One region of the Ferrigenium straubiae genome, then DNA from elsewhere that is predicted to be linked to it. Evidence: predicted binding sites of a transcription regulator. Region 1 holds the regulator's gene; the other holds the start of a gene.
The links. Region 1 encodes FliA, which starts transcription of late flagellar genes. Its sites were predicted from a motif close to CTAAAGTTNNCNNAAANNNTGCCGATANNA; they were not measured.
Positions count from the first base shown of each region.

Region 2: the regulator FliA is predicted to act here: its motif matches at 4,185-4,214, upstream of ACRRNM_RS08530 (flagellin).

Region 1 covers NZ_CP194331.1:2,396,790-2,412,758, reverse strand. Annotated here, with positions in the region: gene ACRRNM_RS11710 (flagellar hook protein FlgE) at 1-594, opposite strand, end outside; gene ACRRNM_RS11705 (flagellar hook assembly protein FlgD) at 660-1,340, opposite strand; gene flgC (flagellar basal body rod protein FlgC) at 1,373-1,777, opposite strand; gene flgB (flagellar basal body rod protein FlgB) at 1,843-2,247, opposite strand; gene flgA (flagellar basal body P-ring formation chaperone FlgA) at 2,421-3,167, shown strand; gene flgM (flagellar biosynthesis anti-sigma factor FlgM) at 3,261-3,569, shown strand; gene ACRRNM_RS11680 (flagella synthesis protein FlgN) at 3,597-4,049, shown strand; gene motD (flagellar motor protein MotD) at 4,107-4,865, opposite strand; gene ACRRNM_RS11670 (flagellar motor protein) at 4,873-5,613, opposite strand; gene ACRRNM_RS11665 (RNA polymerase sigma factor FliA) at 5,613-6,323, opposite strand; gene ACRRNM_RS11660 (MinD/ParA family ATP-binding protein) at 6,384-7,295, opposite strand; gene flhF (flagellar biosynthesis protein FlhF) at 7,285-8,739, opposite strand; gene flhA (flagellar biosynthesis protein FlhA) at 8,736-10,826, opposite strand; gene flhB (flagellar biosynthesis protein FlhB) at 10,838-11,980, opposite strand; gene ACRRNM_RS11640 (SpoIIE family protein phosphatase) at 12,165-14,672, opposite strand; gene ACRRNM_RS11635 (STAS domain-containing protein) at 14,721-15,035, opposite strand; gene ACRRNM_RS11630 (protein-glutamate methylesterase/protein-glutamine glutaminase) at 15,059-15,969, opposite strand, start outside.
Region 2 covers NZ_CP194331.1:1,762,377-1,778,345, forward strand. Annotated here, with positions in the region: gene fliD (flagellar filament capping protein FliD) at 1-1,913, opposite strand, end outside; gene ACRRNM_RS08520 (flagellar protein FlaG) at 1,936-2,331, opposite strand; gene ACRRNM_RS08525 (flagellin) at 2,397-3,203, opposite strand; gene ACRRNM_RS08530 (flagellin) at 3,285-4,091, opposite strand; gene ACRRNM_RS08535 (FixH family protein) at 4,382-4,891, opposite strand; gene ccoG (cytochrome c oxidase accessory protein CcoG) at 4,914-6,362, opposite strand; gene ccoP (cytochrome-c oxidase, cbb3-type subunit III) at 6,914-7,822, opposite strand; gene ACRRNM_RS08550 (hypothetical protein) at 7,819-8,028, opposite strand; gene ccoO (cytochrome-c oxidase, cbb3-type subunit II) at 8,021-8,779, opposite strand; gene ccoN (cytochrome-c oxidase, cbb3-type subunit I) at 8,790-10,220, opposite strand; gene ACRRNM_RS08565 (cytochrome-c peroxidase) at 10,318-11,307, opposite strand; gene ACRRNM_RS08570 (OmpW/AlkL family protein) at 11,767-12,357, opposite strand; gene fnr (fumarate/nitrate reduction transcriptional regulator Fnr) at 12,635-13,417, opposite strand; gene pabB (aminodeoxychorismate synthase component I) at 13,531-14,907, opposite strand; gene ACRRNM_RS08585 (hypothetical protein) at 15,283-15,684, opposite strand; gene ACRRNM_RS08590 (hypothetical protein) at 15,687-15,969, opposite strand, start outside.

The DNA of each region.
Region 1 (15,969 bases):
GCTCGTGCCAAGGCTGTCGTAGACCGTCGTCGGGGTTGATCTGTTGTAGGATGTCGGATCGAGCGGATTGAAGGTCAGGGTTACCGGCGTCGCCTCGCGCGAATCGAGATTCACCCCAACCACCACGTTAGCCGTCTGCCGGGGCGCCAAATCAGCCGCACTGATCTGTATCGGCAGAGGTTGACCGGCAATGATCAATCCGTTTGCGTCCGGCATATAGCCAGACACCTGGTGTCCCTGGTTGTTGACGATGAAGCCGCTCTTGTCCACCTGGAATTGGCCATTGCGGGTAAAAGAGATATTGCCGCTCTGATCGACCACGCGGAAGAATCCCTGCCCACTGATCGCAGTATCCAGCGGATTGTTGGTGTTGGTGATATTCCCCTGAGTGAATTGTTGCATCACGCCCGCCAACTTGCCGCCCGTACCTATCTGCGCCGCACCGCTACCCGCAAGGGATGCCGCATACATATCGGCAAACTGCGCCTGCGATTGCTTGAAGCCGACCGTGCTCGCATTCGCTACGTTATTGCCGATCACGTCCAGTTGTTTGGACGATAAATTCAGGCCGCTCAAACCTTGCTGAAAACTCATGATACTCTCCTCGTGATTAACACATCAGGATGTGCTGCGCACACCCTGCAGTGTATTGCTGTAACTCAAAGAATCTGCCTGACTTGCGACAGTGCAACGCCATCCAGTTGCCCGACGCCCAGCGCGACTCCCTGCTTGCCTTGTGTGACGCTATGCACCATGCCGAATTGCAGCGCCGTCGCATCCACTTTATTGCCCGCCTGAATGGCCTCGACAGCAAAGGTATAACTACCATCCGCCACACCGATGCCGGAATTATCCCTGCCATCCCACTGCCAATTGACCAGGCCAACCGACTGCGCGCCCAAATTGATGTTGCGCACCAGTGCACCGCCTTTGTCGTAGATGGCGATGCCGACCTTATCGGCGGATTCCGTCATCTCAATCCCCCCATACCCGCTGCCATTGCTTAAATCCACCCCCTTGCCCGGCACCAGCACGCCATGCCCGATCATGGTTGCCGCCTGCAGCGACTGATTGGACACCATGCTGTCACTCAGTGCCTGCAAGGTGACATTCAGCTTGTCGATGCCGGTCACCGTGCTGAGCTGCGCCATCTGCGAGGTCACTTGCGCGTTGTCCATGGGATTGAGCGGATTCTGGTTTTTCATCTGTGTAACCAGCAGCTTCAGGAAGCGGTCCTGGGTGCTGGCCGCAGCCGATGCGTTCGCTGCCGAACCGGAAGTTGCATTCAATGAAGCAAACAATGCCGCAGCCGATCCGGCATCCTGTGTATTGTTAATCATGATATTCCTTTCGTTACCTCTACTTTTTCACATTACTGGCCGATGGTCAGCGTCTTGAGCAACAGCGTCTTCGATGTATTCATCACGTCTACGTTATTCTGGTAGGCGCGCGAGGCGGAGATCATATTCACCATCTCGCCGACCACATCCACGTTGGGCATCGCAACATAGCCCTGCTCATCGGCCATCGGATGCTTGGGGTCATAGACCATTTTCATCGGCGAATTATCCTCGACCACTCCAGTGACTTTCACGCCCGGTGTGTTGCCGCCATCCACCGGCACCGCGCTGAACACCACCTGTTTGGCGCGGTACGGCTGGCCATTGGCGCTGGTGGTGCTGTCGGCGTTCGCCAGATTGCTGGCAACCACGTTGAGGCGCTGCGATTGCGCCGCCATCCCGGAGCCCGCCACGTTAAATATATTGAATAAAGACATTACACGCCTCCATTAGTTTCCCGAACCATTCGGCCAAAAAGCTCGCACACCCAAGCACCCTCCGACTACCCCTGTATCGCGGCCAACGTGGCCTTCAGCTGCTCGCTGACAAACCTGACGCCGGCCTCGTAACGCAAGGCGTTATCGGTGAATTGCGCGCGCTCCACATCCATATCCACCGTATTACCGTCGGCGCTCGGCTGAACCGGTTTGCGGTACATCACCGGCGCCCCCATGATCGCCCCGCCCGCTCTTCCCTCCAGGTGCATGGGCGAAGTCTGCACGACCGGCAACTCGGTGGAAGTGCCCGCCAGGGCATTCCGCAACGCACTGGCAAAATCGATATCCCTCGCCTTATAGTTCGGCGTATCCGCATTCGCGATGTTGGAAGCCAGCAATTCCTGACGCGCCGCGCGCAGGCTCAGCGCGGTTTGCTGAAACCTCAGCATGTCATCCAATCTATCCACCATACCGCCTCCCTCCGTTTAAACCCGACACTTGTACCAAGTTACCTATTTACATGAAGAGCATGCTAAACCTGCGCCCCCCCCCCCCCCCATCCGCCGATAAGCGATGGATTCCCCCTCCAATTCCGGCGTTCCGACCCTTCCCTTAACCGCGTGCAACACGCACAATACCGTCCATGAACAAGCTTTTATTGATTACCTTTCTACTGTTGCAATCCGCTGCCGCCGTAGCGGCGCCCGCAGGCGACACACCGGCACGCAACTCCGCCGCATCGCAGGATCATGCCCAGATAAGAAATCTCGTTGCCGACTTCGTGCGGCAGCAAACTGCCGCACTGCCCGGCAAGGTCGCCTATCAGGTAGATGAGATAGACCGGCGCATCGTCCTGCCTCAATGCGCCAAGCTGGAAGCCTTCCTGCCAGCCGGCAGCCAGCTGACCGGAAAGACCTCGGTTGGAGTTCGCTGCCACCCTCCTTCACGCAATGAGGAAGCCAATGCCCCCCCCACGGGCGGCTGGAACATTTTTGTTCCCGTGCAAATCAGGCTCAGCCTCAATTTGCTGACCAGTGCGCGTCAACTGCCGCTGGGCCACACGCTGCAGGAACAGGATATTGCCACCCAGTCGACAGACTCTTCCCTGGCAGGAGGATTCACCGACCCCAAACAAGTCATCGGAAAAGTGCTGCGCTACGGCATCGCCGCCGGACAGGTGTTGCGCGAGGACATGCTGCGCCAGCCGTATAGCGTGACGCAAGGCCAAGTCGTGACGCTTGCCGTGCAGGGCAACGGTTTCAGCATACGCAGTGAAGGAGTCGCCCTGAACAATGCGAGCGAAGGGCAGGCCGTACAAGTTCGCGTCGGACCGGGTCGCGTAATCAGCGGAGTTGCGCGTGCCGGCGGTGTGGTGGAAATCGCGCCATAGCCAAAAAAGCGTCTGCCCCTAAAGTTTTGGGGAATTTTGCCGATATAATAGTCACGGCTGCTAGCTAAGCGTAGCCAGACTGAGAGGATGACCGTGAAAATCGACAAACCCAGCAAGCCATTGCCCGCCAGCTTGACCGGGGAAGGGGCGCATGCCGCGAAGGGAAAACCTTCACTGCGGCCCGCATCACAGCCGTCTGGCGACACCAGCGTTTCGCTCGGCTCCACGGCGGCGCAGTTGCACAGCATGGAAAGCAGCATGGCGAACACCCCGGTCGTCAATGCGGCCAAAGTTGCTGAAATCAAACAAGCCATCGCCGAAGGTCGCTTCAAGGTCAATTCGGAAGCCGTCGCCGGCCGCCTGCTCGAAACAGTGCGCGACCTGATCGGCAGCAAGGCTTAATACTTGAAGCCATCTTCCGACCCGCAATTGCTTTCCGCCCTGACCGCCGAACGTGCGGCACTGCTAAGCTTCGTGGCCCTGCTGGAACGGGAGCAGGGGATGCTGGTGGAAAATCTCACCGACCAGTTGCTCGAACTGTCCGAAAAGAAATCGGCTAGCGCAATCAATCTTAACGAACTCGCCGAAACGCGCCGTGCCTTGATGCGAAAAAATATCCCGCAACTCGACGCCAAAGCGATCCGCACATGGCTCGGAACACACAGCCCGCAAGGCTTGGCCGTCTGGGAGGAAATCCTCGTTTTGGCAGAACGCGCCCAGAGTCTCAATCAAACCAATGGCGAACTGATCCAGACGAAGCTGCGCCGTAACCAGCAGTCGCTTGCCGTATTGAGCAGTGCAGTAAACAAGGCGAATCTGTATGGCCCCGATGGGCAGACCAGTTTTTCGCCGGGAAGCGGCAGATCACTGGGAAGCGGCTGAAGCCGAAGCGACGCACGGATATCCCCGCACAAAACCCCTGCATTCCTCCTTCACCGCTTACTCCTCGACGCCTCCCCCCCTCTCCACGTTGGGCGACATGATCGTAATGATTACACGCCGGTTCCTGGCGCGATTTTCCGGGCTGTCGTTCGGCACCAGCGGCTGATTCGAGGCCAAACCCACCACGGCCAGGCGTTTTGCCGGCACACCATTATCGATCAGCATCCTGACTACGCTGCTGGCGCGCGCGGAAGACAACTCCCAATTGGAGGGAAACTGCGCGGTTGCAATGGGAACATCGTCGGAATGTCCTTCCACCTCGATGGGCAGTTCTTCCTTGCCCAGCACCGCCGCCACCTGGCGCAACACATCCAGCATCCCTGGCTGCAAGGTTGCCTCACCCGTCCTGAACAGCATGCTCGCACTGATATCGATGACCACCCCGCGTCGGGTCTGATTGATGCTGACCGTGCGCTGATCGATCAAGGAGGCCATCACCTGGCCCAAACCGGTGGCCAGGTTTTTCATGCGATCCTGTATTTTGCGCTGCTGCTCGCCCAAACGCGCGGTGCGCCTGTCCACCAGGGCGCCAAGCTGATCCTGCTGGCTGGATGCTATACCGGCAGGAGTGGTGACCGGATGCCTGGTAAAGGCAATGCTGAGTGAATTGCTGAAGGTCTTGTACTTTTCCTCGTTCACCGAGGAAATGGCGTACATCACCACGAAAAAAGCAAACAACAGGGTAACGAAATCCGCATAGGAAATCATCCAGCGGTCATGGTTGTCATGCTCGATGCGTTTGCGGCGGCGCGCCATGCCCGCCCTACTCGAGGTAGCCTTGCAGCCTGGTTTCGATCAGCCGCGGGCTATCGCCGTTGGCGATCCCCGTCAGCCCGTCTACGATCATCTCGCGCATCTCCGCCTGATGCATGATGATGGACTTCAGTTTATTGGCAACCGGGAGGAACAGCAGGTTCGCGAAGGCCACGCCGTAAATCGTCGCGACGAACGCCACGGCAATGCCGCTGCCCAGCTTGCTCGGTTCGCTGAGGTTCTGCATGACATGCATCAGACCCAGTATCGCCCCGATGATGCCGATGGTGGGGGAATATCCGGCAGCCGACTCCCATACGCGCGCAGCCTGCCAGCGCGACTGCTCCCAGGTATGGATGTCCACATCCAGCACCTCGCGGATTTTTTCGGCACTGTTTCCGTCCACCAGAAGCTGCGCCCCTCTTTTCAGGAAAGGGTCCTCGACGGCGGAAGCCTGCGACTCCAGGGCCAGGATGCCTTCCTTGCGCGCCAGTGCGCTCCATTCCGTCAATTGTCTGACCAGCTCCCGGCCATGCAGTACCGGCGGCACGAACGCCCAGCGCCCCATCCTGACCGCCATGACAAATATCCTGGCCGGGCATTGCACCAGCACCGCACCGAGCGTGCCACCGAATACGATCAGGAAAGCCGCGCCCTGGAACATGATGGAAAGGCTGCCGCCCTCCAATATCTGCCCGGTCATGATACCGGTCACGCCAACCACCAGCCCGAGCAGCGTAAGCTTGTCCATCAGTAGCCTTTCATCCAGCTGCGCAGTCGCGCCACGGCCTGGCTATGCAGCTGCGAGACGCGCGACTCACCCACGCCCAACACTTCGCCGATTTCGCGCAGGTTCATTTCCTGTTCGTAGATCATGCCCATCACCATGCGCTCACGCTCCGGCAGGTTTTCGATCGCGCGCACCAGCTCGGCCCTGAAGCGTTCATCTTCCAGCATGTCCAGCGGACTGGCATCGTCGCTGAGCTCGAAGCGCTCGAAAAAATCCTCCTGGCCCTCGCTGTGCAAATCCTCGTAATACACCAGTTGCGCGCCGCGTGATTCCTGCAGCATCTGCTGGTACTCGGCGAGGGGCACTCCCATGTCTGCAGCGATTTCGGCTTCGCTTGGCGGTCTGCCCAGCTTCTGCTGCAAGCGGGTGACGGACGCCTCGATGCGCCGCATATCGCGGCGCAGGCTGCGCGGCAGCCAATCCGCCTCGCGCAACTCGTCCAGCATTGCGCCACGGATGCGTTGTGTCGCGTAAGTCTCGAACTGTGCCCCGTGAAATTCGTCGTAACGGCTTGCCGCATCCAGCAAACCCATCATACCGGCCTGGATAATGTCGTCGATCTGCACACTGGCCGGCAGCTTGACCATCATCTGGTGCGCAAGCCGTTTCACCAGATGAGAATATTCCCGCAGGCATTGCTCCTTGTCGTTTAATCCGGTGACCTTGTACATGCCCGCTAGTTTACAACGTGCGCCATTTCCTTGCAGTGTTGAGCAAAGGCCACAGTGTGATTACGAAGTCGCGACGGCCGGCCGGGATACCTGCCTTATCAGGCTCTGGATGATGGCGGAAACCCCACCCTCCGCTTCGTCCCGCTGCATCGGCAGGCACAGCAATTTTTGTGACAACTCCAGATAGGACTTCGCCGAAGCAGCGGACGGAAAGGCCTCGACCACCGACTTCCCCAGTTGCATCGCGCACCTGAGCCTTTCATCGGAGGGAATATGGCCCAGATACTCCAGTCGCACCGAAAGGTTGCGCCGGGCCACCTTGGCCATATTTTCAAACACCGTCAGCGCCGCCTGCACATTGCCCGCCTTGTTTACCGCAATCCCGAACTGCTGGCGCGCATCCTTCAGCGCCAGCCGCTTGATCAGGGCATAGCTCTCGGTAATGCCGCTGGGGGTCGCCTCCACCACGACCAGCAAGGCGCCCCCGCTTGCCAGGCTAGGCGATACCGCAACGGGTTTTCCGGCCAACTCCTCGGGCTGTCCGGGCACGGACATCGCGGCATCCACCAGTATGATATCCGCACCGTCACTGGCCTCGGTCAGTGCGTTTTCCAGCCGTTGCTGGACGGGCTGATCCAGTTTCGCCAAGGCATGCATGGCGCGCGCGGTAGGCAAGACGCCAAACCCTTTGGCGGCCAGCACTGCATCGCAAAGCCCGCATTTCCCCTGGGCGACATCCAGCAGATCATGCTTGGCAGACAAGCCCATACGGTCCAGTAAATTATTCGGCCCATGATTCTCGTCCAGCACCAGCACGTCCTTGCCGGAACGCGCCAGCGCCACCGCCAAGTTGATGGTCGCGCTGGTGCGCCCCACCCCGGCCTTGCCGGCCACCACGGTGATCACCTGCGTCTGATTGAGGACCAACAGGCGCCGCAGGCCTTCCGCCTGATCCACTCCGTCAGAGCGCACAGGAAGTCTCCTTGCACGCCGTGCCCGCGCCCGCAAGGAGTACGCCGGCGGGGGCTCCACCGTGTTGCGGCGCCCCTTCCGCAGCCATCATCACCGGAAAATCCAGATCGCGCAGGGTGAATGGCGTCTTTTCTTCCACCGGTTTGAGCGCGCGGTGCAGCAGGTAATCCACGTTAACCGGATGCAGGTCTTCCGGCACGCGCTGGCCGTTGGCCATATAGTGCATCGTCAGGCGGTGGCGCACCGCCACATCCAGCACCGTACCGAGATTGACCGCCTCGTCCAGCTTGGTGGGAATGCAGCCCACCACCTTGTTGCTGCGGTACATGCGCACCACGTCCTCCAGCGTGTCGCCGCCGCTGGTGGCGTTCAGCAGCAGAAGGCACTGCACGCCGGTCGCATCGAACATCTCGTTCTGGTCGCCGACGCGCTCATCGCGCTGCCCCATGCCAACCGTGTCGATCAGCACCAGGTGTTTGTGGCGCAATGCGGAAAGGGTGAGGCGCAAGTCGTCGGTGTCCTTCACCGCATGCACCGCCACGCCGAGTATCTTGCCGTAGATTTTGAGCTGCTCGTAGGCGGCGATCCGGTAGCTGTCGGTCGTGAGCAGCGCCACCTTGTCCGCACCGTAGCGCACCACTGCGCGCGCCGCCAGCTTGGCCGTGGTGGTGGTCTTGCCTACCCCGGTCGGCCCGATCAGCGCGTATACCCCGCCCTTGGCGATGATATCGTCCGACTTGTCCGCCACCTGCAGGTTGCGCTTGAACACCTCCTTGATCCACGACTCGCCCTGCATCTTTCCGGCGGGCATCTTGTCCAGCATCTGGCGCGCCAGCAACGTGCTGAACCCGGCATTGAGCATCTTGCGCAACAGGCCGGCGCGCTGCGGGTCGCGCAGCTGCACATCGTTCCAGTACATGGACGCAAACTGCTGCTGCAGCATGGCGCTCATCGACTTGATCTCGCTGAGGATGCTTTCTTGCGCCGGCATGGCTGTCGCAGGTTGCGCCTCGGTGGGGCGGGCAGATTGAGCCTGCGGCGCAGTCCTGATCTGCTGCACGGATTCGGGCTGCGGCAACTTGCCGGAATGCTGCAGCGACCTGCCCTGCTCGGCAGCCTTGTGCTGAAACTGCAGCGGCTTGGGCTGAAGCGGCGACTTGGCCGGGGTTGCCGGCACAGCCTGGGGCAAGGTCCTGGCCGCTTGCACCGGATGCTCTTCCGCAACCGACCTCGTCCATTCATCCGCCGTTATCTCCGGCCACTCGGGTTTCTGCACGGCGTGCCCGCCGGTCAACTGGGCGATGTCGCCATGCGCGATGGCGACGATCTCCACACCGCGCTCGGTCTGACGATTCGACAGGATCATCGCATCGGGACCCAGCTCGTCGCGAATTTCCTTCATAGCCTGACGTGTCGTCGGGGCGATGTATTTTCTGATACTCATGCTCTACCTCCCACCATAGCGGTCACCCGGATCGTTTTGAAGTCCGGTACTTCATCATGCGAAATCACCCTGATATTCGGCACTGCGCGCTTCAGGAAGCGCGCCAGCAAGTCGCGCAACTGCGCCGGCACCAGCATCACTGCCGGCAGCCCCATCTGCTCCTGCGTCTCGGCTGCGGCGCGGGTCTCGCGCAGCACGGTATCGGCCAGCCCAGGTTCGATGCCGATGCCGTTCTGGCTGGATTGCATCGCCTGGATCAGGAGATATTCCAGCTCCTTGTCCATGCCGATCACCTGCAGCTCCTGTGCGGACGGGTAGAACTGCTGCACGATGGCCGGGCCGAGCGCGACGCGCACCAGCGAGGTGAGATGGTAGGGATCCTGGGTGCGCGATGCGTTTTCCGCCAGCGTTTCCAGGATGGTGCGCATATCGCGGATATGCATGCCTTCTTCCAGCAGGTTCTGCAACACCTTCTGTACCACGCCCAGCGGCAGCGTCTTGGGCACCAGATCCTCGACCAGCTTGGGCGAAATCTTGCCGATGTGATCGAGCAACTGCTGCACCTCCTGGCGCCCGAGCAGCTCCGCGGAACGCGTGCCGAGCAGGTGGCTGATATGGGTCGCCACGACCGTGCCCGGATCGACCACGGTGTAGCCCATGACCTGCGCCTGGTCGCGCAGCGCCGTGTCGATCCACACCGCGGGCAGGCCGAAGGCCGGATCGCGGGTCTGCATGCCGGGCAGTTCGCCCGTCACGCTGCCCGGGTTGATCGCCAGCAGCATGTTCGGATAGGCCTCGCCGCTGCCGATTTCCACGCCCTTGAGAGTGATGCGGTAACCGTTCGGACGCAGGTCAAGATTGTCGCGGATATGCACCGGCGGCGGCAGGAAGCCGATGTCCTGGGTGAACTTTTTGCGGATGCCCTTGATGCGGCGCAGCAAGTCGCCGTCCTGCGCCTTGTCCACCAGCGCGATCAACCGGTAGCCCACCTCCAGCCCCAGCACATCGACCTGCTCGACATCCTCCCATCTCGCCTCGGCGGATTCCGGGATGACCGGCGTCACCGCTGCGGCGGCCTGTTCCACTTCGACCGCCTGCTCGCTCCTCTTCGACAGGTACCAGGCCAGCCAGCCCATCAGGCCGGCCAGCAGCAGAAAGGCGAAGTGCGGCATACCGGGGATCAGGCCCATCGCGCCGATAATCGTGGCGGTCAGCATGATGACCTGCGGTTGCTTGAACAACTGGCCGATCAGTTGCTGGCCGATGTTCTGGTCGCTTGCGACGCGGCTCACCACCAGGCCTGCGGCAGTGGAAATCACCAGCGCCGGAATCTGCGCTACCAGCCCGTCGCCGATGGTCAGCAGGGTGTAGTATTTGGCGGCGGTGCCGATATCGAGGTCGTGCTGCAGCACGCCGACGATCAGGCCGCCGATGATGTTGATCAGCAGGATGATGATGCCCGCAACCGCATCGCCGCGCACAAATTTGCTCGCACCGTCCATCGCGCCGTAGAAATCGGCTTCCTGCGCGATCTCGGCACGGCGCTGCCGCGCCACGTCCTCGCCGATCAGCCCCGCGTTCAGGTCGGCATCGATCGCCATCTGCTTGCCGGGCATCGCATCCAGGGTGAAGCGTGCGCCCACCTCGGCGATGCGCCCGGCACCCTTGGTGATCACCACGAAGTTGATGATCACCAGGATCGCGAACACCACGATGCCGACGGCGTAGTTGCCGCCCACCAGGAAATGGCCGAACGACTCGATCACCTTGCCCGCCGCATCCGGCCCGGTGTGGCCTTCCAGCAGCACGATGCGCGCGGAGGCCACGTTCAGCGACAGGCGCAGCAGGGTGGTGATCAGCAGCACGGTCGGGAAGATCGCGAAATCCAGCGCCTTGTTGGTGTTCATGCTGACCAGCAGCACCATGATGGAAATCGCGATATTGAAGGTGAACAGGATGTCCAGCAGCAGCGGCGGCAACGGCAGCACCATCATCGCCAGGATCATCACGATCAGCACCGGGCCGGCCATGCCGACCAGGCCGGCCCGGGTGATAAAGTTCTGTATTTGCGTGAGCAGCGGGTTCATGGTTTATTTCTTCATGCGGCGACAGCGCCCGGGTCCAGCTCGACCGGCACCGGCAGAGACTTCGGCTCCTGCGGACGCGCACCACCTTGTTTTTCGTAGCGATGCAGCTGGTAAACATAGGCCAGCACCTCGGCAACGGCGGTGTACAGCGCTTCGGGTATGGATTCGCCCAGATCGGTGTGCTTGTGCAGTGCGCGCGCCAGCGGCGGTGCTTCCAGGATCGGCACGTGATTTTCCTCGGCGATTTCGCGGATGCGCAGCGCCAGCAGATGCGAACCCTTCGCCACTACCATCGGCGCGCGCATGCCCGTCTCGCCGTACTTCAGCGCCACCGCATAGTGCGTCGGATTGGTCACCACCACATCGGCTGTCGGAATCGCTGCCATCATGCGCCGGCGCGCCGCCTCACGCTGCAGGCTGCGGATGCGTCCCTTGACCATCGGGTCGCCTTCGGTTTCCTTGGCTTCCTGGCGCACCTCTTCCTTGGTCATCTTGAGTTTCTTGTTGTGATCCCATAGCTGGAACGGCACGTCGACCGCCACGATCAGCAGCATCGCGCCGACGATCATCATAAAACTCGCGCCGATCAGGTGCCCCATCTGCGGGATTGAGGCGGCAAGGGATTGCGTGCCGAGCGCCATCACCGCATCCTTGTTGTGCCAGATCACCCATGCCCCCACCCCGCCCACCAGGATGGCTTTGCCGATCGCCTTGGCCAGCTCCACCAGCGCGGTCCCGGAAAACATGCGCGCGATGCCCGAGATCGGGTTCATCTTGGAAAATTTCGGCTGCAGCGCCTCGATGCTGAACAGCCAGCCGTTCAGCAGCAACGGGGAAAATACCGCGGCAAGCAGGACCGCGAGCAAAAAAGGAAAGAAGGTGAGGAGTGCATCCAGCGAGAGGTCATACAGGCGCGGGATCATCAATTCTGGATTGAAGGCCATTTCGCGGTTCAGCGTCAGGCCGTCGCGCAGCGACTTCACCATGTGCTGGGTGAACGAAGCCCCCATGAACCACAGGATGCCGCCACCCGCCAGCAATACCGCGAAGGTGGACAGCTCGCGCGAGCGCGCGACCTGGCCTTTTTCCCTTGCCTGGTCAAGCCGTCGCTGTGAGGGCTGTTCGGTTTTTTCTAGGTCGCTGTCTTCTGCCATGATGGATTCCGCGGGTCATGGCAATTATCGGCGGCTTGCGCAAACTTCGATTACACAAATAAAGGGGGGATTCCCTACCTATTCAGGAACCTTTGTATCGTTCTTACACCTGTTTGACAACTTTCGGCCAATATGCTGGCCAAGGCAGGATATTTTTCCGGCTCAAGGGGGCTGAAAACGAGCGCTAGGCACAAACGTAATAGGCGGTGACATCGTTGCCCCTGCCCGCGTATTCCAGCTTGTAGGACATGCTTTCCACCAGCGTAATGCCGCGCCCATGCTGGCCATGCTTGACCTTGTCCTCGGCTCCCGCCAGGGCTGCCGCGTAATCGAATCCCTCCCCGCTGTCGGCAACCCGGATTTTTACGCCATATTTCCCCTCGATCACCACTTTCTCGATCTCGAGGTCGATCTTTCCCCCTTCCAGCGCATGCAGGCGTTCATCGCGCAACTCAAGAAACTTGTCGAAGCCGTCTGCCCCGTGCTTGAGGCCGGAATCCAGCTGCAGGATGCCGTGATCCAGCGCGTTGTTGAACAGCTCGGACAGGATCATGAACAGCGGCGCGGCAAATTCATTGGCGACGTGAATTTTTTCGATGATATTGGTCAGCATCGGGACGATATTGAGATATTTCAGTTCGGCGGCGCCGAGGCTGATCTCGATTTTCCAGTTGCTGGTGCCTGCCGCTATCGCCTGGACGGGCACATGAACAACCGGAACCGCTTCCGCGCGAAGATAGGTCGGGACCTCGATCATGGCCAGCGAAACATCGTCATGCGCCGGCTTTCCGCCCAGGTGCGCATCCAGCAGACCCACCAGATTTTCAAAGCGCCCCCTGGGGTTGCTGTCCTGCAACAATTTCCGGATCCTATCCCTGCCGAACGGCTCACCCAGCGGAGATTCGGCCTCCGGCAAGCCGTCCGAAAACAGGCACAACTGGCAATTTTCCTCATATTGAAAAATCTCCGGTTTGCCGGAAAAACTCTCGCCCGGCAAGATGCCCAGCGGCAGATTGGTGGATTCCCATTCGTGCAAAATCTTCCCGTTCTTACCGACCAGCACTGGCGCCGGGTTGCCGCCGTTCCACACCTCGATGACGCGATTGCGCACGTTGATCGAAACCAGCGTGACCGCAACAAAACGATCTACCGGCATGAAGCGGTGGATTTTCAGGTTCAGCTCCTCCGCAATCTGGGTTATGCGGAAGCCGTTTTCGGTCATGTCGTAGAACGCCTGGCTGAGCGGCAATACATTGACGGCCGCAACCAGCCCATGTCCCACTGCATCGGCGAGCAGGATATGCAGCGCATCGTCCGGGGTGCGCGCCGCGAGCAACATATCGCCGCTCAGGTGTTCCGCCGGCCTGATCAGATGCCGGATCAGCGGATCCAGTTCGCCATGAACCTTGGTGATATGCCCCATGATATAGCTGCCGATGCGCTGCTCCTCGTCGAGGCGGTCGAGGTATTCCTCGAGTACCAGGATTTTTTCGAGGAAGTGTTGCTGCAATTGCACCACCCTGTCGAAATTGCTGCTGGCGCGGCGTATCGGCCTCAGGATGCCGATGATGAACCAGACGGACAAAACCAGCCCGCCCAGCGCAAATGCCAACAATATCGCTGCTGAACGGCTGCGCTGGCCGTTATGGGATTTTTCCAGCGTTTCATTCAAATCCCCCAACCCGTGGAGTTGCGCCTCCCGGATCGTTGCAATGATCGCATTGAATTGCTCGGTTATTTGCTGATCAACGCCTGCGGACAGGGCATCGATCGCCGGGATATTTTTCAAATCGCGGACGTCGCTGGTTTTCAGCGCCGAGTGGTATTTACTGGTCAGCAGGACATGCTCCCCCAGCAGCGCATCGACCCCGTCGGTGGACAAGCCGATCTGCTGCATGATCGGGATCAGCTGCCCCACCAGTATTTGCTCGACCTCCTCCCTTCGCCGGTCGAACTCCACGGTGTACCGCTTCAATGAAGCCGCATCGTGGCCGCGAATCAATATATTCTTCCACGCATGCCGCTGCTCCTTGAAAGCCGCTTCCGCACTGCGTGCGGTCGCCAGCGCATAGGCCTGCACGCTGGCGGTCGCCAACCCCTCCACCGTGCGATCATGTGCTTTCTCGGCTTGGTACAGGCTGTAAATACCGGTCACGACCATGGCACCGAGCAAAACGAAGATCAGCGCAAACAGCCGTGCCTTGACGCTGGCGGCGCTCAGCCAGTGCAGCAGCGGACTCTTGATCCGGATGATGTTGCCTTCCTCGATGCGCAGCCGGGGCGATCCCTTGCGGATTTCCCGGTATGCCTCCGAAGCGGAATCGATCTGCTCCTGCGTGGCCTTGTAACGGAACGAAACATAGCCGACGGTTTTGCCTTTTTCCAGCAGCGGCGTGACGTTGGACACCGCCCAGTAGAAGCTGCCGTCCTTGCGCCGGTTCTTGACTATCCCCTGCCAGGGCTTGTTGGCCTTGATGGTTTTCCAGAGGTCGGCGAACACCTCTGGCGGCATGTCGGGATGGCGCACGACATTGTGCGGCGCGCCGATGATTTCCTCGCGGCTGCGCCCGTTAATGTCGACGAACGTCTGGTTGCAGTAGGTAATGACGCCCTTGAGGTCGGTCTTGGTGACCATGATCACCCCGTCCGGCATCTGGGACTCGATGTTGGAAACAGGTAGATTCAGCCGCATGATCGTTTACCGCCAGCGCCGGGCCGCAGCCCGAACAGCTGCCTTCCTTTAGCTCGCCTGCCTGATGTTGAAAATTTTGCTGAAATTGGCGACCCCCAGCACCTGCGATACCACACCGGAAGTGTTGAGCAGCGTGACCGGCTTGTTGACCCCCTTGGCACGTTCATTCAGCAGCATCAGCATACCCAGCGCGGAACTGTCCAGGTAATCCACCTTGCTCATCTCGACCTCGATCTCGCGCACGGAGGGATTGCCGAGCAGCGGTGTATAGGCATCCTTGAATTCGCGGTGCACCTGAAAATCGAAACGGCCGTACATGTTGATGCGCGCCGCATGGTCCAGAATTTGTACATTGATAGCCATGATTACTCCCTTGTGATGAATGATTAAACACGATTGCTCTTGCCGCTATACGATGCCAGATATTCCAGCGTACGGCGCGCGATATTCTGCAGCGGCAGCACTTCGCTTGCGCCGCCCAGCAGGATCGCCTCCCTCGGCATGCCGAAAACCACACAGCTCGCCTCGTCCTGCGCGATGGTGAACGAACCGGCCTGTTTCATTTCCAGCAGACCCTGCGCGCCGTCCTTGCCCATGCCGGTAAGGATGATGCCCATCGCATTCGCACCGGCTGCATTGGCCGCCGAGCGGAACAGTACGTCCACCGATGGGCGGTGGCGGTTCACCGGAGGCCCCTGGTTCAGTTCGGTCATGTAGTTCGCCCCGCTGCGCTTGAGCAGCAGGTGCGAATGCCCCGGCGCAATGTAGGCGTGCCCCGGCAGGATACGCTCGTTGTGCTCCGCCTCCTTGACCGAAATCTTGCACAGGCTGTTCAGGCGCTCCGCAAACGACTTGGTGAAATTTTCCGGCATATGCTGCGCCACCAGGATGCCGGGAACGTCGGCGGGTAGGCGGGTCAGCACCTCCTTGATCGCCTCGGTGCCGCCGGTCGATGCGCCGATGATGATCAGCTTCTCCGTGGAGGAAAACTTTCCCGCAACGCTGGGCAGGATCGCATCCGCGGAAAATTTTTCCTGGATCGGCGGCGGCGTGGGGGAAGCCTTGCGCACACGCGCCTGCGCGGCGGCACGTATCTTGTCGGCGATCTCGCCTGCAGCTCCCTCCATGCCGCGCGTAATGTCCAGTTTCGGCTTGGAAACGAAATCCACCGCACCGAGCTCCAGCGCACGGAAAGTGATGTTGGAACCGCGTTCCGTCAGCGTGGAGACCATCACCACCGGCATCGGGCGCAAGCGCATCAGCCGCTCCAGAAAATCCAGCCCGTCCATCCTGGGCA
Region 2 (15,969 bases), 630 kb from region 1:
AATTGGGTACGGTAGCGCTTTTCGATGGCGTCCAGCCGAACGTTCAGCGCTTCGCGCTGCTTGCCAATGTCCTTGATGCTGATGTCGATCCCGGTCGTTCTGCCATCCAGCAGGCCACCACTCGCCAGGAACGTCGTCGCCAACTCGTTCAGGGTATAGGCATAGCCCTGCGAATAATTGACCGTGCCACGCGCGCCCGTTAGGCCACCGTTGATCCGTACTGTGAGTCCGGTCGAGTTGCCTGTGCTGGAAGTAAGAAATTGCCCAGACCCGGTTGCCGCTACCCCATCGATGGTGCCAGCCACATCCACCCCGCTGGTTGCGACGGGTGCGCCACCCAGCAGATTGCTTGCGCCAATACCCGATACCGCGAGGCTGGAGGCGGAACCGTAGCTATTTGAGGTGATAGTGAATACCCCGGCGTTTTGCGTCACAGCTACCGATATTCCTGCGCTAGACAGCGCACTGGCACCGTTGATCTTGGATTGCACTTCAGCGGCCAGTGCGGCTGCCGTGTATGTACCCGCAGCCAGCACTACCGATGCGCTGACGCCATTCACAGTAAAGTTCAGTGCATCGTCAACGCCGCTGGTAATGGTGAGCCCGGCCGCAGCATTGCCCGCGATATTTCCTTGCGTGGCGAGCGTTGTGACGTTCACGGCATAGCTGCCCGGTTTGGTTGCGGAAGAGGCGGAACTGTAACTGACCAGACTATCGGAGGCCTTGCCGACTGCCGCAAACAGGCTGGCGATGTCATTAAAATTGTTGCTGATGGCGGTGTCGAGTTTGCTAGCGTCCAGCGCCAGCGTACCGTCTTTCTGGAACGACACGCCAATTTGCGACAAAGTGGTGAGCGAACCGCCGGTATTGCTGACAGCCGTATTAAATACGGCGCGGATTTGTGACTGCATCGAGCGCACCGTGGAATCGCCCTGCAAAACCGCCCCTTTCTTGGTGGCTGCATTGTAGGCAGATACGTCGCCCAATATTTTATTCAAGTCGTTGTAGGCTTTTACGAAGCCCTCCAGGGAGGACTTGACCGTGGCGGTATCACGCTCGACGGTCAATTTCACGGGTGTGGCCGTGACTTTCTGCAAATTCAGCGTGACACCCTGGATGACGTCGGCTATGGTGTTGCTTGCCTTGCTCACGGACGCGCCGTCCACGATAAATTCGGCATTCTGCGCCGTCGCGTTCTCGGCAAGATTCTGTCCGGCGTTGTTGGCCGGATCATAAGCGAGCAAATTGCTCAAAGCCGCATCACCAGTCACGCCGATCTTGATGCTGCTCGTTTTGCCGATGCTGTCCGAAGTCAGCGTCAGCCGATAGGGGCTAGCACCGCCGTCATTGATAATGGTCGCGGTCACGCCGATTTTGGCGGCGTTGATGGCATCGCGTATACCCTGCAGGGAATTGTTTGCGGGGTCTATGGTAACCGTCTTGGTGCCGGTACCGTTAGAGGTAAAAGCTGCGCCGGTATATTTGCCGGTCGGGGCATCAAAAGCACCGCCCGTAATGGTGCCGAAATCAAACGTCAGGGTTCCGCTACCGATAGCCACTGTGCTGTCGGTTTGGCCGGTTGCCGCCAGTTTTTGCGATTGTGCCAGCTTGGTCACCGCATCGAGCGAGTAAACCCCCGCAACGGCCGTGGATGAGGCGGAAGCCGTAAAAATACCGGTATCCGACGAGGTAGCCTTCAGTGCCTGAAATTTCGCTATATTACTCAGGCCGGAAAGCGTACTTTGAAAGCTGGATAACGCCCCCTTGATGCTGCCATATGCCGAAAGCTTGGCTTGGTAGCTTGCTTCCTTGGCTTTGAGCAGGTTAAGCGGTCTTTGCTCAATGGTCATGAGCTGACTGACCAGACCACTCACGTCAAGGTATGACGATCCGACACCCGATGTTGTTGCCATGACGTTTCCTTCCCAGACCCTTTCAGGCCTTTTGCTTCAACAACAAACCCTGACTGACCTGGTCTATTGCGCGTGAAATTGCCAGCATTTCTTCCGTCGGAAATTGCCGGACCAAATCGCCGGTATCCGTATCCACGAGCTTGAATACCTGTTTTTTCGTATCTTGATCTACACTAAATTCAAGGCTCCTGTTCGCCTGCTTCAGGGTCTTGTTGATGCTGTCCACTGCGTTTTGCAATTGCTCGGCCGAGGTTTGCTGGTCAGCAGCCGGTTTAACGGCAGCCTGGGGCAACTCGAGTTGCGCACTGGGTTTGGCTTCGACGTTTGAAGGGGTAGCAACAACATTAGGCTCGCCATTACTGGCGAACCGCGCAGGTTGTGGAGTTTGAGCTATGTTTCCGGTATTTTGGATAAGCATTTTACTCTCCTTTGTTTAGAAATCCCGACCGGGTTACCGGCCGGGATTATTCTACCTTACCGTGCTTATTTCAACAGGCTCAAAACGTTGCTCTGCACCTGGTTGGCTTGCGACAGCATCGCGGTGCCAGCTTGTTGCAGGATCTGGTTACGCGTCATTTGAGCGGTTTCTGCGGCGTAATCGGTATCGGTGATACGGCTACGCGCAGCGCTCAGGTTCTCGGCGCCGTTTTGCAGGTTGCTGATGATGGCCTCGAAACGGGACTGGGTCGCACCAAAAGTCGCGCGAGTCGTGCTGATCGCGGCGATGTCGGTGTCCAGCTTGGTGATTTCGGCAGCCGCGGTGGTGGTGGTAGCACCCAGTGTCCCGGCATTGGTCTGCGTGGTGGCGGCAGCCGTAGCAACGGTGATGGTTTCACCGTTGTTCGCGCCAATCTGGAACTGCGCGCTCAATGCTCCGCTCAACAACGCGGTTCCGTTGAACTTGGTATCGGTGATGATACGCTTGTTCTCGGCAAACAGCTGCTTGAATTCAGAATCAATCGACGCGATATCGTTAGCCGAAGTGAAGTTGCTCGCCTGGATCGCCAGTTCGCGCATACGCTGCAGGTTGTTGCCGATGCTGGACAGCGCGCCTTCGGCAGTCTGAGCCAAGGAGATACCATCGGCGGCGTTGCGTGCTGCCTGGTTCAGGCCGCGGATTTGCGAAGTCATCTTCTCGGAAATCGCAAGACCTGCCGCGTCGTCCTTGGCGCTGTTCACGCGCAGACCGGAAGACAGGCGCTGCAGGGAGATTTGCATCGAGGTCTGCGAAGTGTTCAGGTTGCGCTGAGCATTCAAGGACGCGATGTTAGTATTAATAAAGGCTGGCATTTTGGTTCTCCATCAATAACGGAATTTTCTATCCTGCTTAAGGGTCCCGGCCAAGCTGCTGGCCGGGACTCCTAATCGTGTTTATTTCAACAGGCTCAAAACGTTGCTCTGCACCTGGTTGGCTTGCGACAGCATCGCGGTGCCAGCTTGTTGCAGGATCTGGTTACGCGTCATTTGAGCGGTTTCTGCGGCGTAATCGGTATCGGTGATACGGCTACGCGCAGCGCTCAGGTTCTCGGCGCCGTTTTGCAGGTTGCTGATGATGGCCTCGAAACGGGACTGGGTCGCACCAAAAGTCGCGCGAGTCGTGCTGATCGCGGCGATGTCGGTGTCCAGCTTGGTGATTTCGGCAGCCGCGGTGGTGGTGGTAGCACCCAGTGTCCCGGCATTGGTCTGCGTGGTTGCGCCAGCCGTAGTAACGGTGATGGTTTCACCGTTGTTCGCGCCAATCTGGAACTGCGCGCTCAATGCTCCGCTCAGCAACGCGGTTCCGTTGAACTTGGTATCGGTGATGATACGATTGTTCTCGGCAAACAGCTGCTTGAATTCAGAATCAATCGACGCGATATCGTTAGCCGAAGTGAAGTTGCTCGCCTGGATCGCCAGTTCGCGCATACGCTGCAGGTTGTTGCCGATGCTGGCCAGCGCACCCTCGGCCGTCTGAGCCAAGGAGATACCATCGGCGGCGTTACGTGCTGCCTGGTTCAGGCCGCGGATTTGCGAAGTCATCTTCTCGGAAATCGCAAGACCTGCCGCGTCGTCCTTGGCGCTGTTCACGCGCAGACCGGAAGACAGGCGCTGCAGGGAGATTTGCATCGAGGTCTGCGAAGTGTTCAGGTTGCGCTGAGCATTCAAGGACGCGATGTTAGTATTAATAAAGGCTGGCATTTTGGTTCTCCTTAATAACTGAGTTTGTTATCCGGCTTGTGTCGCACACTTTGGCTGACTATTTATTGATACGTTATCAACCGCCGTTGAGTTAGTTATCGGAAGGAGCAGGGAAAACTTTAGGAAGATTTTAGAAATTCTTTGAGGTTGCAAGCCTTGCGCTGCCAAGCGGATTACCAATAGCCCTGCGCGCACAATTAAAAACATCAATAAAACAGCCGGTTAAATAGTTTTGCATCTGCCCCCGATTTACCATGAGGGTTGGGAAATAAGCCTTGGCCTGCGCCTCGTTACAAGGTAGCCGCAACCATGAATCGATCAGTATTGACCTCGAATACTTCCTCGCCACGCTTGATGCGGATGCGCAATTCCCAGTAGCCTTTGAGTGGAAAGTTGATGTAGCCCTGATAATTGCCCGGCGAGATTTCCCTGAAAATTGTTGTGAAGTCCCGGCCTGCATCAGACGCGCGGTAAGCCTTCACTTCCATCGCACCGCTGACCGGCGCCCCCGCACGGTCCGCCACGCCGATTTCATAGGCCGCTGGCGAATTCATCGCGACGGTGCCGGGCTGCTTGACGGTGGTTTGCCAGGCAAGCGCCCGGTGCGCCTCAAGGTTGCTCAGCGTGGCGGCGTCGGATTTGCGGTTTTTGACGCTGTATTCCCGGTCTACCAGCGCCGGGCGATTTTGCATGGACAGCCAGATGAACGCGCCATTCACCCCCAGTACCACGGCCATCAACCCCAACATCCCGAGAAACCACGGGTTGCGTAAACCCTTCTTGCTGTCCTGTGAAATCATGTTCTTGATTCCCTTCCTGAAATTATTTCCTGCGCCCCAAATCAACGCTTGGGCCATTGAATTTTGTCTTGTATTCGGCGCCGATGAGCGGATCTTCGATGCTCTGGATGCGGAACTCGATCGGCGTCACCTCCCTCTTGAGGTTCCGGCCGGGCGCCCTGACGAAAATGGTAAAGGAGGTGCTGCGGCCATGGCGTGCCAGCAGAGGCTGCTCGGCGCCGATGATCACCTGATCCCTGACACCACCCTCTGCCGTCACACCGATGCTGATATCCTTGTCGGTCTTGTTCAGGATCTTCAATTCGTATTTGTTCTGTATCGAGCCGTCACTCAGGTAAACGTACAGGGGTTGGCGTTCCGGGATCACCTTCAGCGTTAACGAACCCAGGTGGGTGAGGCCATAGACGATGCCGCCAAAGGCGATCATGATGATACCGATATATACCCAGGTGCGCGGGTGCTGGTACATCTTCTTGACGGGCTTGCCTTCCAGTTCGTCCAGCGAGGCGTAGCGTATCAGGCCGCGTGGCTTGCCTACCTTATCCATGATGGAATCACAGGCATCCAGGCACAGACCGCAGGTGATGCAGCCCAGTTGCTGGCCATCGCGGATATCCACGCCGGTCGGGCACACCTGCACGCACTGGAAGCAGTCGATGCAATCGCCCTGCGGCGCGCCCTCCTCGCCCGCCTTGCGGTGCAGCTTGCCGCGCGGCTCACCGCGGTTGTAATCGTAGGCCGGCAATATCGTCTGTGCATCGGTCATCACGCCCTGGATGCGCGCATAGGGGCACATCCACATGCAGACTTGCTCGCGCAACAGTCCGGCCAGAATGTAGGTGCCGAAGAAGAAGGTGATCAGCGTCACCCAGCCGACCAGAGGCAACTGGAAATGCACCAGCCTGCCCCAGTAATCGTAGGCATCCACGAACCAGATTGAAAAGCTGATTCCGGTGAGCAGGGAAATCAGCATCCAGATGAAGTGCTTGACGGACTTTTTCCCGATCTTTTCCAGGTTCCAGGGCGCGGCATCCAGTTTGCGCCGCGCCTGGGGGTTGCCCTCGATCTTGTCCTCCAGCCAGACGAACCAATCGGTCCAGGCAGTCTGGAAGCAGAAATAACCGCACCACACCCGCGATGCCACCGAGGTCACCGCAAACAAGACCATTGCCAGCAACAGCAGCAACAGCGACAGCATCCAGATATCCTGTGGCAATACCGTCAGATTGAAAAAACGGAACTGACGATGCTCAATGTCAAACAGAATGGCCTGCTTGCCGTTCCAGCGCAGATAGGGTACCAGGAAGAACAGCAGCCAGAGCGATTGGGTGTAATTTTTCAGGGTGCGAAAAAAACCTGGCATGCGTTTGGCATGTACCGTCTTGTCACCCTTGTTGACGTTCCAGTGCTCCAGCTCGCGGTAAATCCCCGTGACGGTGCCGGTCTCTTTCTGTCCTGTTTCCTTATCCACGCTCTCTCTCCCGGCTGGTTTGCACCAACTTTCAAAAATCCTGCCCCACTATTCCCGCACTGCTCATTATTACAAATCGGACTCGATAAATTTCCGCAGGTTCCCCAAGCCCATTGGCTCTATGCCGGGTATTGTTCCAGAACATCCGGTTCCGGAATGAAAAAAGAGGGGATTCGAACCCCTCCTTTTCCCGCACCGGTGCGGACTATTAACTCTTGCTGCCTTTGGTTGCATTCCTGTAAATCGTATAGAACAGCCATGCCACCACTCCAAAAGCCGCTGCTACGGCGATAATTACGCCCCAAAACACCATATCATGATTCATGTTAAAACTCCTCCTTCATGCAATATAACCAAAACCCATGCGAACGAAAAATTGCCGCTATCGCCCCTCATTGCATTCCCTGCAAACCTTGTAGAGCAGCCAAGTCGCAGCCGCAAATGCGACAACCATAACGACGACTACCCCCAAAGCGCTACTTCCTGATTCATCTTTAGATGCTCTCCTTCAGACAATGTCCGCGCAGGAGTTGCCCGCGCGGACAAGGGTGCTATTTTCCCTTGCTTGCATCCGGTGCCGCAGGGGCTGCAGGCGCGTCTGCCTGTCCACCTCCGAATTTGTACACATACACTGCCAGCTTCTTCATTTCGGCATCGGTCAGCTTGCCTGCCTCCTTGAACGATGGCATGACCGCCACGCGACCTTGCGGATTACCCGCATTCACGCCGTAGGTAATGGTGCGCTTGATACCCTCGAGCGATCCATCAAAACGCCATATCTTGTCGGTCAGACTGGGCGCTCCCATGGCCTGTGTACCCTTGCCGTCTGCGCCGTGACAGGCCGTGCAACCCTTTGCCGCAAACAACGGCGTGGAGGTTGGCTGGCCATTCGCGACCGCGTTGGCCAAGGCCTCGATTTCGGCAGCGGTAAGCATATCCTTGTGCGCCATCATCATGCCTTGGCGGCCACCGCTGATCGAAGCGTAGATGTCGTCGATCTTGCCGCCATACAGCCATTCATCGTCATTCAGGACGGGCGCGAACAGCCCTTCCTTGTCGTGCGTGCCAACGCCGTTCTGACCGTGACAGGCGGCGCAGTTGTCGCCGAACAGCACTTTGCCGGAACGGATGGTGTACTCGGCCAATTCGCTGTCCGCCAGAATGGCTGCCGGCGTCATGTCCTTCAGCCTGGCTTCGAATTTGCCGCGCACTGCCTCCACCTCACCCTTGTCTTCTTCCATTTCCTTGATGGCCGTCCAACCACCGAGCCCTTTGGTGAAAGTGTTCATCGTGGCGACAGGAATGGATGGGTAGTACAGGAAGTACACCACGCAAAATAACATGCTGGCTGCCAAGCCCAGCATCCACCATTTGGGAGGCTGGTTGGTGAGATCAGCCAGATCGTCGTCCCACACGTGTCCCGTTGTCTGCGCGCCTGATTCCTCGTGTTTTTCGCTCATTTCATTTCTCCTGCATTGATTTGATCTTCGTCATTCAGCACCATGCCGCGCTGCGACTCGAACTTGTCCTTGTTAGCCGGACGAAACACCATGACATATACATAGACCATGCCAATGGACACCGCTACGGTGAAGAACACGCCGAGCCAGTCATTGACAGTCATGGCTGCCGCATCCATGCCCAGATAACCCAGTAGATTAGTCACGGTAGTTCACGCCTTCGGTAAACTTGATGTGATTTCCCATGCCCTGCAGGTAGGCAATCACCGCATCCATCTCGGTTTTACCCTCGACACCGGCCGAACTCGCAATATCCATCTCGGTGTAATTGGCCGGGTAGAACGGCATCATATTCATGACTTCCATGGTTTTTTTCACCTTGGCCACATCCACTTTTTTGCCATCCAGGAAGGCATAGTTGGGCATGACGGATTCGGGCACCACTTCACGCGGATACATCAGGTGGCGGCGGTGCCATTCATCCGAATACTTGCCGCCGACGCGCGCCAGGTCCGGGCCGGTACGCTTGGAACCCCACTGGAAGGGATGGTCGTACATAGATTCGGAAGACACCGAGAATTGGCCGTAGCGATCCTTCTCGTCGCGGAACGGGCGAATCATCTGCGAATGGCACAGATAGCAGCCTTCGCGGATATATATCTCGCGCCCCGCCAGTTCAAGCGGCTTGTAGGGACGCACGCCATCGCCCGGCTTCCAGTCGTCCAGGGATTGGCCCGGCTTGCGCTGCCAGACGATGGGGGATATCTGCTTGCTGTCCACCTTGGTTTTGACATCGGGGGACAGGTGGGTCATGGTACGGTCCAGGTAGAACAGCGGGACGATTTCCACAATGCCGCCGAACACCAGAACAAATGCAACCACCACGAACATCAGGACCGTGCTGCGCTCGATCTTGTCCTGGAACTTGGTCGAATAGATTTTATCGCGATCAGACATTTCTCACTCCTTATGCTTGTGCGGGAACGGCTTGGGCGCTGCGTGCGGCGCTTGCCTTGCGCACCGTCATTACCACGTTGTACAGCATGATCCAGGCGCCCAGATGGAAGATCAGCCCGCCGATGGTGCGCATCGCGTAGTACGGATGCATTGCGGCTACAGATTCAACAAAGGTGTAGGTCAAAGTGCCGTATTCGTCGTAATCGCGCCACATCAGACCCTGCATGATGCCGGACACCCACATCGCCACGACGTAAATCACAGTGCCGATAGTAGATAACCAGAAGTGCACATTGACCAGGTTGTCGGAGTACATCTCGGTGTTCCACAGCTTCTTCACCAGATGGTAGATCGCGCCGATGGAAACCATCGCCACCCAGCCCAGCGCGCCGGAATGCACGTGACCGATGGTCCAGTCGGTGTAATGCGACAGGGCATTCACGGTCTTGATCGACATCACCGGCCCCTCGAAGGTGGACATCGCATAGAACGCCAATGCAACCACCAGGAAGCGCAGGATGTAATCGGTGCGCAGGCGATCCCAGGCGCCGGACAGCGTCATCATGCCGTTCATCGCACCGCCCCAGGACGGGATAATCATCGCCAGGGAAACTGCCGCGCCGAGCGAGCCGGTCCAATCTGGCAATGCGGTGTACTGCAGATGGTGTGCGCCCAGCCACACGTAGCCGAACATTAGCGACCAGAAGTGCAGCACGGACAGGCGATAGGAGAATACGGGGCGGTTGGCCTGCTTTGGCACGAAGTAGTACATGATGCCGAGGAAGCCGGCGGTCAGGTAGAAACCCACCGCATTATGACCCCACCACCACTGGATCATGGCGTCCTGCACGCCGGAGAAAATGGCGTAGGACTTGGTCAGGCTGACCGGGATGGCAAGACTGTTCACCACGTGCAGATAGGTGATCATCACGATCATGCCCATGAAGAACCAGTTGGACACGTAGATATGCGAAGTCTTGCGCTTCGCTATGGTCATGATGTAATTCAGCCCGAACGCCAGCCAGACGACGGCGATCAGGATGTCGATCGGCCATTCCAGTTCGGCGTACTCCTTACCCTGGGTGAGTCCCAGCGGCAGGGTGACAACCGCAAGCACGATGATCAGGTTCCAGCCCCAGAAGGTGAACCACCCCAAACCATTGCTCCACAGCTTGGTCGCACCAGTGCGCTGCACGATATAGTAGCCGGTAGCCATCAGCGTACAGCCGCCAAATGCGAAAATTACCGCATTGGTGTGCAGCGGGCGCAAACGCCCGAAGGATATCTCAGCGATGTCAAAATTCAAGAACGGCCACGCCAATTCCGCTGCGATCCAAACGCCGACCAGCGTACCCACCAAAAAGTAGATCACCGCCGCGATGGAAAACCACCTGACGACTCCCATGTCGTATTTCACTGGTGCTGCTTGAGTTGTCTCCACAATACCTCCCTGATGCTAGTTAAAAACAATGCATTTCTCCCACAATACAAAAGCGCGTTCCGGAACTGCGGCAATGTGCCGGACGCGCCCCGATAAACTACTCAAACGGCCTGGGGCGCGGCGTCTTGTCCGTAGACGGCGGCAGAATCGGCAGCTTGAAATCCGGCTGTTTGCCGGTAAGCGTCTTCAGGAAGGCAACTATCCGGCCGATCTCGTCCTTGCTGAAACTGCGGCCGAGCTGCAGCCTCCCCATCGTATCCACCGCCTCTTCCAGGGTCCAGGCAGCGCCATCGTGGAAGTAGGGGTAGGTCAATTCGACGTTGCGCAGGATCGGCACCTTGAAGTTCATGCGATCCGCGTCCTTGCCTGTGACCGCAATCCGCCCCTGCGCCTTGCTGGCTGTCTTGTAGTCGGCATGCAAACCCATTTTCTGGAACGATCCACCGCCCACGGCGGCGCCGTTATGGCAGGCAACGCAGCCCGTATCCTTGAACAGCTTGTAACCGGCCAGTTCGGTGCCGTTCAGCGCCTTCTTGTCACCCTTCAGCCATTTATCGAAACGGGAATCCGGCGTAACCAGGGTTTCTTCGAAAGCAGCAATGGCATCGGTCACCATACCGACCTTGATGTCGTCCGAGCCGAACACTCGTTTGAATTCGTCGCGGTACTGGGGAATGGAGCGCAGCACATCCACCGCCAGTTCGTGAGTGAAGGCCATCTCGCCGGGGTTGGCGATGGGGCCGCCCGCCTGCTCCTTCAGATCCTTCGCACGCCCATCCCAGAACTGCGCCAGGTTCATGCTCGAATTCAGCACGGTGGGCGCATTGATCGGGCCTTGCTGCCAGCGGTCGCCGATGGATGTCTGCAAATTGTCCGTCCCGCCCATGCTCAGGTTGTGGCAGGAATTGCAGGAAATAAAACCGGATTTGGATAGTCGCGGATCGAAGAAAAGCTTCTTACCCAATTCCATCTTCGCCACATTCTTGACGGTTACGCGATGGACAGGCTGGATAGGTTCGCTGGCGGCGGCCCAGGAGGCCGACGTAGAAACAACAATCAGTGCTGCTATCAAAGTGACAAGTTTCATGATCATTCCTTTCACAGGAGAAGAAACACAAGAACGGACTCAGCTTTGTGGTGCAACGACCAATTGCGGCATAGTGTAGTGCACATCCTCACAATAGGAAAGGCAATTCACCCCGCCAACCACCCAAAGAACCAAGTCCCGCTCGAACGCCCGCCTTCCGGCAGAACGCCAATATTCTTTTTCGATAACCCAACACAGGTTACCAATCTGAGCAAACCCGGCTTACCTGGCAAATATGCCGTTCGCAACTGAGCGGTGCCACAAGCGGCCAGTACCAGCGCATGAGATAAACAAGCTGCCACAGAGATATCACTGCAGTCATTCTCTGTTCAAATACCGTGAAAAACCCTGATGCACGTCAACCTTTCTATCTGGAACTGAAAGTGATGTTAATGTAGAAAGATTAAGGCCCGGCAAAATCCGCTTGAAGCGTCTATCGCCGGGTCCCTTATTTTTACTTTAAAACTTCCAGCCCAAACCGACACCGAACAGGATCGGATCTATCTTGAGCGTCGTCACATAAGCGCCTGCCGTTGTCTTCACGTCGGTCTTCATCCAAACCTTCTTCAGGTCAACGTTGAAGGACAGGTTTTTATTGATCGGCATGTCGAAGCCAACTTGCAGCGCACCGCCTGTGCTGCTCCTGTCGACGTCCAGGTTACCCAGGCTCACGCTCGAAAAACGCGTGTAATTCAGACCGGCTCCCACATAAGGACTGAAGGAACTGCCGGGCATGAAGTGATATTGCGCCAACAGGGTCGGCGGCAGTTCTCTCAACGTGCCAAGCGACGCGCCGTTCAGCGTCACAGTATGTTTTTGTGGATAGGTCAGTACCAGTTCAGCCGAAATGTTGCTGGTAAAGAAATAGCTGATGTCGACCTCGGGGATCGTCTCGTTGCTGACCGCCACGCCCGTGAGGGGGCTGGAGCTGCTTTGCGGTGCGACGTTGACTGCGCGCGCGCGCACCAGCCAGTCGCCTGCCTCTGCGAATACATTGGATGATGCAAACAACGCGCTTGCCGCTACGGCCATCAATACTCTTTTCTGCATGATTTTCTCCTGAAAGTTAATTACTAGGGCTCAAAAAATACCCACAAAGAATATGTGGGTTTGAGCGGAGGAACCATGACGCGCGTCAACCTTCCTGTTCGACACGCAGAAACAAGCGCTTTGTTGCCAAGGCAATTGGCTGTAACAGGTTTCAGTTATTCCAGGGCAGGTTATAAATCTGATTGGCGAAGTAGACGCAACATGGGGTTGCGCCTACTCCGCAACGAAACAATAGGGAATAAAGGCCTGCTGAACTAAGCTCTGGGTAGCGGAAAAATCAGCAGCAGGGCTGGGCGCGCAGCAGCGGGATAACCTGCGCGGTAGCGGTGTAAGGCTCACGCGCAATGCCACTCAGGCGTTCGAGATTATTCAACATGATATGCCGGCGTTCGATGGTAACCACACCTTCTTCCTGGAAACGGGTAAAAATACGGCTGACCGTTTCCTCGGCGATGCCCAGATAATTGCCGATGTCACCGCGCGACATGCTCAGATTGAACTGGGTGGGAGAATAGTTGCGCATGGCAAACCGCCGCGACAGCGACAGCAGGTAAGTCGCCAGCCGTTCTTCGGCATTCTTTTTACCGAGCAACAGCATCAACTCCTGGTTGTGCTTGATCTCCCTGCTCATCATCCTGAGCATTTGATAATGCACCGACGGGATTTGCCGCGCCAACTCCTCGAAGCAATCCACGGAAATCTCGCACACCGCAGTGGTTTCCAGCGCAATCGCTTCGCAGTTATAGCGCCTTTCGTCTATGGCGTTCAGCCCGAGCAGTTCACCCGGAACATGAAAGCCGGTGATCTGCAGGCGGCCGTCGTCGGTGGAAATGCAGGTCTTGACCGATCCGCTACGAATGGCATAAATGCGATTGAACGCCTCGCCAACGCGATACAGCACCTCTCCGCGCTTGATGATGTGCTTCTTCTTCACATAGCGGTCGAGCACCGACGTATCGGCGCTTTCGAGCCCCATGGATAAACCGATCCGGTAAAAGCCGCAGTTCTGGCAGGCTATCACGGGACAGCTCTGTTTTAGCTCAGCTTGAGGTGCCATCATTACTCCACTCAAATATAAAATATCCCGCACAACCCCGCTTGTTTGAGCGCAACAGCGCATAGGGGTTCCGGCGCAAGGCGCCTGATATCTGAAAAATATCCTTCAAAGGCGCTTTAACCGCATGACTTTGTGCAACTGCGGGCCTTTTCAACATCACGTTCAAAAGACCCTCCGTAACGCCGCAGCAGTTCAAGCATGGCGGAGGCTTTGTCCAGCGTCTCCTGGTACTCAGCCGCCTGGTCCGAGTCCGCCACAATGCCGCCGCCCGCCCAACAGTATATTAGTTTTTCATTATACACCAAGGTGCGGATGGCGATATTGCTGTCCATGTTGCCGTCAAAACCGGCATAGCCGATAGCGCCGCAATAGACACCGCGGCGGTCCGGCTCCAGTTGCTCGATGATCTGCATCGCGCGTAGCTTGGGCGCGCCGGTGACCGAGCCGCCCGGAAAACAGTCGCGCAGCACGTCCAGCGCGTCGCGCCCCGGAGCGAGCCGCCCCTCCACCGTGCTGACGAGGTGATGCACGTTGGCAAAGCTCTCCACCTCGAACAATTCCGGCACGCGCACCGAACCGGGCGCACAGCTCTTGCCCAGATCGTTGCGCAGCAGATCCACAATCATCAGGTTTTCCGCACGATCCTTGGGATGGTTGCGCAACTCTTCGGCAAGCCGGCGATCCTGCTGCGCGTCGCCGCTGCGGGGGCGGGTGCCCTTGATCGGCCTGGTCTTGACCTTGCCGCCTTGCACACTGACGAAACATTCCGGCGAGGCGCACAGAATCTGTGTCTGGGGCAGGTTCAGGAAGGCCGCATAGGGTGCGGGGCTCAGGCTGCGCAGCGCAAGATAGGCGCCGAAGGCATCGCCTGCGGCCTGCGCGCTGAAGCGCTGCGCGAGATTGATCTGGTAGCAGTCGCCCGCCTGCAGATACCCCTGCACCACCGCGAAGGCGGCCGCGTAGCCTTCCGGGGTGAAGTTTGAGGCTATATTTCCCCGCACGCGGAAAGTATCGGCAGGAAGCGCAGGAAGATTCTGCAAACGGAGCAGCAGCCGCGGCAGCAGCTCCGCCGTTTCGGCAAAGCGCCGGTGCGACACCAACTTTGCTGTATGCAGCCGGTGATCCAGCACAACCGCCCAGTCGTAGATGCCCACCGCCATGTCCGGCAACTGCCCGCGGGGCTGCGCGATGTCCGGCAAAGCCATCATGCGGCGCGCCAGATCGTAGCCCCAGTAGCCCAGCGCGCCGCCGGCGAAAGGCACTCCTTCAATCGGCGCGACCGGCTCGCCCAGGGCGTCGCGCAGCAAGGTAAACGGATCGCCCTCTTTCGAGCCCTGATCGAGCGTCAAGGTGCGCTGCGGCGCGGCGGTCAGGATGTCGTAGCGCGCCATCCCGCCGCTATCCAGCCACACCGCCCAAGGCAGGTCGGCCAGCGCGGCGTAATAGCGCGAAGCATCGGGCTGATAGGGTAGCGGGGTGCTGTAGAAACTCATTGCTCGATCATGGGTAGTGGCGGCATCAAACGCGCAGGGCAGGAAGCCCACACCGCCAAAGGTGGAATGATACCACCAGAGCCGCACCTCCTTTGCGCGGTGATCCCCTACCCCTTGGAAGCTACCTTAAAAATTCGCGAGGAGAGATGGATGCAAGACGCACGGAGCCTTGCATGGCCATTCGACTAAGCTGGCACAAAACGCCAGCCAAGTCGCTGGTCAACGCAGCAACCGGAATGTACTTAAAGTACATGAGGATTGCGAGTACCGCGCAACGCCGCATAACCAGCCACTTGGCTGCTGTATTTTGGCAGCCTAGTGGAATGGCTAGTAGTTCCATCAGACGCCCTCCGCAGCAATTTTTAAGGCAGCTTCTCAGGAAAACCAGCGCAGCACGGCGGCTGAGCTCAGCGCCAAAGCGCCCAGCCCGAACAGGACGATCCAGACCGGCCGGCTTGGCATCTCCGATGGATGGGCAAACAGCTGCCATGCCGCCAAGACAAAGCCGGATACTGCACACGCCATTTTCACGCCGAGCGCGGCCACAGCGATGCCATGAATGTCGGGAAACTCCCCGTAATGGTAAAAACTGATCGCGCCGAAGGTCGCGCCGCTTGCCGCCTGGGTCGCCCAGCCGATGAGCACGATCCAGATGAGGCGGTGCTGCACCGCCGCCTCGCGCCACGCAAGCGCACAGGCCGCGCCGCCTACCACCGCCACCGCCCCGAAGTTATGGACTATCTGGGTGGCGGAATAGGCAAGGTTCTGCCAGTCCATCGCTATTCCGCCGTGACCTCGATGCAGCGCTCCATGCCGGTCGGCGTGTGATTCTTGTCGACCAGCCTGGCGCAGATTCCATGCATCCCCGGCGTCAAGGGATCGAGGGTGTGGCTGCCCTTTTTCTGGCGCAGCAGACCCGCCATCTTGCCGTCCACGTAAAGATGGGCGTGATCCGCACCGCCTCCGAGGGTGACTTCGTAGGCGAGCTGGCTTGGCATTCCGGCCTTGATTTTGGAGCCGTCTGCGGGAGAGATGATGTCGATCTTTGCTTCGGCGGCTGCC